Regions from separate parts of the Pectobacterium aroidearum genome, predicted to be linked through region 1. Evidence: predicted binding sites of a transcription regulator. Region 1 holds the regulator's gene; the other holds the start of a gene.
The links. Region 1 encodes LexA, which represses DNA repair genes until DNA is damaged. Its sites were predicted from a motif close to TNCTGTATGTACATACAGNA; they were not measured.
Positions count from the first base shown of each region.

Region 2: a site for LexA is predicted at 1,014-1,033, ahead of AB8809_RS14020 (DNA translocase FtsK 4TM domain-containing protein). Genes of this name have one in related genera too.

Region 1 is NZ_CP166097.1:4,432,156-4,435,314, forward strand. Features, by position in the region: gene AB8809_RS19940 (pirin family protein) at 1-310, shown strand, start outside; gene zur (zinc uptake transcriptional repressor Zur) at 417-926, shown strand; gene AB8809_RS19950 (CsbD family protein) at 1,018-1,227, opposite strand; gene lexA (transcriptional repressor LexA) at 1,722-2,330, opposite strand; gene AB8809_RS19960 (diacylglycerol kinase) at 2,441-2,806, opposite strand; gene plsB (glycerol-3-phosphate 1-O-acyltransferase PlsB) at 2,934-3,159, shown strand, end outside.
Region 2 is NZ_CP166097.1:3,066,702-3,069,860, reverse strand. Features, by position in the region: gene lrp (leucine-responsive transcriptional regulator Lrp) at 483-977, shown strand; gene AB8809_RS14020 (DNA translocase FtsK 4TM domain-containing protein) at 1,092-3,159, shown strand, end outside.

The DNA.
Region 1 (3,159 bases):
ACAGCGTATGGAATTGGATTCATCCAGCCATACTCTGCTTGCGTCGCCGGAAGGTGAACACACCAGTCTGCAACTGCGCCAGCAGGTTTGGATCCACCATGTCGATCTCCAGCAGAATGAGCAAAGCACGATCGCGCTGCAGGGAAATCAGGCATACCTCCAACTGATTCACGGTTCAATGGTGGTAAAAGGCAATCAGAGCAGTGAAGCCCTACACTGTGGCGACGGCGCCTTTATCAAAGAAGAAACAACGTTGACGCTACGGGCAGAATCGCCTTTGCGTGCGCTGCTCATCGATCTGGTCGTCTAGATCTTCTGTCCGTTGTTTTATCAGGAAAACGCCGCCAGTTCGGCGTTTTTATTCAGCCGTGGTAAGATATCCGTCTTGTTCCTCAATGCGTCAGGGTGATATGACAATGGATTCAACCAAACAGGACAAACTTCTTGCCCAGGCTGAACAGATTTGTCAGCAGCGCGCTGTGCGTCTAACGCCACAGCGGTTAGAGGTTTTACGCCTTATGGCACAGCAGTCAGGTGCTATCAGCGCTTATGACCTGCTGGATCTGCTGCGAGTTTCCGAGCCCCAGGCCAAACCGCCGACCGTCTATCGCGCGCTGGATTTTCTGCTGGAACAAGGCTTCATTCATCGAGTCGAATCAAACAACAGCTACGTGCTGTGTCACCATATCGAAGACCACAGCCATACGTCTGCCCTTTTCATCTGTGACCGCTGCGGACAGGTTACGGAACGTCAAACCGAAGGGGTGGAAGAAACATTACGTAGCCTGGCACAGCAGTCGGGATTTACGCTGCGCCACAGCGTTGTGGAAGCGCACGGGCTGTGTGGAGGCTGTCAGGAAGTGGCATCATGCAAGCAGCCGGATCATTGCGATCACGACCATACGGTTCCGATTAAAAAACGCTAGCGCTTATTGATGGGGCCTTCTGCCTGACAAGGTTTTTCTATATAAAAAAAACGATAGCCCTCAGGGCTATCGTTTTTTAGCATCACGTTCACTACCAGTGATATTTGTGATGCTCTTCCCAGTGTTTCACTTCTTTCTCTGCCGCTTCTTTTGCGTACCCGTAACGCTCCTGGATTCTCCCCACCAGTTGGTCACGCTTACCTTCGATGACCGTCAGATCGTCATCCGTTAATTTGCCCCATTGCTCTTTCGCTTTACCTTTAAACTGTTTCCAGTTACCGCTGGCTTGGTCTTTATTCATCAGAATCTCCGTACCTTAGGTGTATTGCGCATAAATGAATCGTCACTACCGACGTAGGCGTCAGTCAGTGTCAGATAAATTGTTCAGTAAGCAGAGTCATCATTCTGTGAACCATCACGGTGCTCTGCACCACTGCCCTTCCTCGATCTGCCAGGCTAACCTAAATGTGATGGCTAATGTTTAATGACTAAACGCTCAATCGAGATAAAAATGCTTACCTTGATAAAAATTATAGTCGAATATTTTACTTAAAATTAAAAATAAGGAATCTGTAACTAGCGAAGGCGCCAAGAAAGGAAAAATGACCGTAAAAGTAATGGAAAAACAGGCGGTAAGGGAGAGAAGAGAAAACACACGCGAAATGTAACGAAATATATACAACTAGCAGATTAACACGCGGGGCACTCACACATGAAGCAACTCACACATAAAGCGATTAACACAAAAACGTGATGCACTGACCCAGAAAGACGAGCAGTGCATCTCTATGACCGTTAGCTCCAGTCGCTGTTACGAATCACGCCAACCGCTAAGCCTTCTATCGAAAAGCTCTGCTGACGCAGGTCAACAACAATGGGGGCAAACTCTTCGTTTTCAGCGAGAAGGTGCACCATATTGCCCTGCTTTTTCAGGCGTTTTACCGTCACTTCATCGTCAATGCGCGCGACGACAATCTGACCATTGCGTACATCTTCCGTTTTATGCACGGCCAGTAAATCGCCATCCATAATACCGATATCTTTCATCGACATGCCGCTCACGCGCAGCAAAAAATCAGCGCTGGGTTTGAACATTGCAGGGTCAACCTGATAGTGACATTCGATATGTTCCTGCGCCAGCAGAGGCTCACCTGCGGCCACGCGACCAACCAGAGGAATACCCGTCTCTTCTTCCATCAGCAGACGAATACCTCGAGAAGCACCCGATACGATTTCAATCACACCTTTACGCGCCAGTGCTTTCAGATGTTCTTCAGCCGCATTGGGAGAGCGAAACCCCAGCTGTTGAGCAATTTCCGCGCGCGTTGGCGGCATTCCGGTCTGCGCAATGTGATCGCGGATCAGGTCATAAACCTGCTGCTGCCTTGCTGTTAATACTTTCATTCCGCCCCCTGGTTGTTTATACAGTCTTGCTGTGAGTATATACAGGTACGCCACAATTGGGAATGGAGATATAGGCAAAGCCTCTGACTTTTATTCATTTATGCGTGCCGTCAGGCAAAATGTTGCCAGAGAATGCTACCCCACACGACAGCCGCTAACACGATGGCAACAAAAACAGCCGCCGACCCGATATCTTTCGCCCGACCGGATAATTCGTGATGCTCAAGGCCAATACGATCGACAACCGCTTCAATGGCGCTGTTAGCCAGCTCAAAAAGCATAATCAATACCACAGACCCGATCAGCAGCAGCTTTTCGACCAGCGTAACCGGCAGCAGACACGCAATAATCACGCCGACAATCGTCAATATTGTTTCCTGACGAAATGCCGCCTCATGTTGCCAAGCCTGCTTCAGCCCCTTAAGGGAATAACCGGTCGCCTTAATAATCCGGGTCATCCCCGTTGCTTTATTCATTTATCCTCCATTCTTTACGTAAAATAGTTCGCATTTTAACGCGCTTACGTTGTCTCACCACCACAGATTTCCGACGCAGTTTCTGGTATCCTTGCGGCGCATTGCTAACAAGAGGCTCCAAGTTGTTATGTCAGGTTGGCGTAAAATTTACTATAAATTATTGAATCTCCCACTAAAACTGCTGGTTAAAAGTAAAGTTATTCCCGCAGATCCCGTGGTCGAGTTGGGGTTAGATCCCTCACGTCCTATACTCTATGTTCTGCCTTATAACTCTCAGGCGGATCTCTTGACGCTACGCGCGAAATGCCTGGCATTGGGGTTACCCGATCCCTCGCAATCGTTCGAATTCAACG
Region 2 (3,159 bases), 1.4 Mb from region 1:
TGTAAGGAAATTACAGGAGTAAAAAAAGTATGCAGAAAAGTTGCTGGCTATTTGTTTAATCGTTAATGACGATGGTGACGACAAATAGCTGAAAAATCAGCCATATTCATAAGTAAAATGATTGAAGTCATCTCGGTGAGTGGCTCTGGCTTATCCAATCTGGCAGTTTCTTCTGATTTTCGTTGTTTTGCTTTGACAATCGGCTGTGCATTTGCGAAAACATCTGGGTAAGAGGAAATTTTTTGTATGTGAACAGTTAAAAGCTCGGCTTTTTATTCGTTTTTGCGCAGGTAGTAGGCCTTTGGGCCACGGATATGACGTGATGGTCTTTTTCGCGGGTGAGCAATACGTGGGGCGAGAACGAGAAGTTAATGACTTTTGATATACAAAATAGGCAGCGTGTCTTCTTTAAGGGTAGCTCTGATACATGAGGTCTATCGGGGTAAAGCGGGTGCAGGGAAAAGTGAAGAGAGACAATAATAATGGTAGACACTAAAAAACGGCCAGGAAAAGATCTCGATCGTATTGATCGTAACATCCTGAACGAATTGCAAAAAGATGGGCGTATTTCCAATGTCGAGTTGTCCAAACGTGTTGGTCTGTCGCCAACGCCTTGTCTGGAGCGTGTGCGTCGTCTGGAAAGACAGGGTTTCATTAACGGCTATACAGCGCTGCTAAACCCACATTATCTGGATGCGTCACTGCTGGTTTTTGTTGAAATAACGCTAAACCGCGGCGCGCCTGATGTGTTTGAACAGTTCAATGCTGCGGTGCAGAAGCTGGAAGAAATTCAGGAATGTCATCTGGTTTCGGGTGATTTTGACTACCTGTTGAAAACGCGCGTGCCGGACATGTCTGCTTACCGTAAGCTCCTGGGTGAAACGCTGCTGCGTTTGCCAGGCGTAAACGACACCCGTACTTACGTGGTGATGGAAGAAGTGAAGCAAAGCAACCGTCTGGTTATTAAGACGCGATAAACGTGTGGGTGCAAAACCCGATAAATTCAGCTACACTCCTGTGAATTTATACAGTCCCAGCGCCGGGTTTTCTCGGCGCTTTGTCATAAACCTTACAGGCCCCTGGAGAGACTCTTGAGCCAGGAATATACAGAAGATAAAGACGTTTCCCTGAAAAAGCTCAGTGGTACACGTCGTTTGCTTGAAGCGATTTTAATCGTTGTGGCACTTTTTGCGGTTTATCTCAGTGTCGCACTACTCAGTTTCAGCCCTTCCGATCCCAGTTGGTCACAGACTGCATGGCATGAACCGATTCACAACCTTGGTGGTGTAGCAGGTGCATGGCTGGCGGATACGCTGTTCTTTATTTTTGGTGTGCTGGCCTACGCCATTCCGCCGATTATGTTATCTCTGTGCTGGGCTGCTTTCCGCCAGCGTGATAACCACCAGTCTATTGACTACTTTACCTTTTCACTTCGCTTAATTGGGACATTGGCGCTGATCCTGACCTCTTGTGGTCTGGCTGCGTTGAATATTGACGATCTCTACTATTTTGCTTCCGGTGGTGTTTTGGGAAGCCTGTTGAGTAGTTCAATGATCCCGCGTTTCAACAGTATGGGCGCGACGCTGATTCTGCTGTGCGTGTGGGGAGCCGGGTTAACGCTGTTTACCGGTTGGTCATGGCTAACGATCGCTGAAAAAATTGGTGCTGGCGTGTTGAGCTGTCTGACATTTATGTCAAACCGTTCACGTCGCGATGAAGACTACCGCGAAGAAAACGATCGTGAAGAAGAAGATGAACGCGATGTGCTTAACCTGCGCCACGATGAAGCGTCGGGCGAGGCGGTAACGCAACAGCGTGATGACGATGATGTTCTGTTTTCTGCACCTTCCGTGGCCGATACCGTAAACGATACGGCGGCAGAGAATAAGATCGAGGCGTCATCATCTTCAACTGAAAACGCGTCGGCTGCTACTCCACCGGCTTTCTCAGCAGAAATGCCTGCGGTAGGGTCAACATTCCCTGAATTGACAGCGCCAGACTCGCCATTGTCTGATTCCGCGCCTGCTGCTGTGCCACCTGTTGCCTCATCAACGGTTGATACGGCACCATCGCTGAATCCGCCGCTATATTCGTTTGAAATCCCTGAAACACCCGCAGCGATGCCAGAGATCGCAACGTCGCCCGAACTCCATAGCAGTGCGTATACGCCTTACGGCAATAGTTACGGAGAGCGTGTCGTACCGCCGATCGTAGCGGCACCGGTGGTTCAACCCTTTGCTGAACCGCCACAGCCTGCACGCGATACGGATTTCAACGCGAACAACACCTTTATGCCTGCGTTCAGTGCTGATGGGGATGATAATCCGCAAATTAAACGCGGCGTCGGGCCAGAACTGCCGCGCCCTAATCCGGTGCGCATTCCTACCCGCCGCGAACTGGCGTCGTACGGAATTAAACTGCCGTCGCAGCGGCTGGCTGAAGAACAAGCAAGGCTGCAGGCGCAGAATGAGAGTGCGGAAACGGAATTGACGAATGATATCTATCAGGAGGAAACACCTGATGACATCGCCCGTCAGGAAGCGGCACTACAGCAGGAGTATCTGAATCAGCAGCGCCAGCGTTATGGCGATGAATATCCGTTACAGGAAGAGGATGAAGACGCGCTTCTGCAAGCACAGTTAGCCAGAGATTTCGCTGCGCAGCAGCAGTCCCGCTATGATGCTAATGCACCACAGTACGATGAGGAGATGCCTGCTCCGACAGCATCGCCTGCGGTCAGTGAACCCGTTCAACCGACGCCTGTGGCATCGCATAACGCTTTTTCATTCTCGCCGTTTAGCGCGGAGAATGAGCGCGAGCCTGAGCCGCAGACGTTCAGTGAGCCGACGTATACGCAGCCATCTTATCGTGCCGAACCCGATCTTCCACCGATGCACGCTGGTGACGATGACGACGATAATGAACGCAACCCGTTGACGTTTGGTCAGCCAACGCAACCGTCTTCAGTGTCGGTAGACGCTGCGCAACAGGACAGGCCAGCAGCGCCAACGCATCATCCGGCAATGGAGGGGCTGATTCATCCATTCCTGATGCGTAATGAACAGCCGTTGCAGAAGCCGACTACACCGCTGCCAACACTGGATTTATTGACTCCGCCGCCAGCCAGCGAAACGCCTGTTGATAATTTCGCGTTGGAGC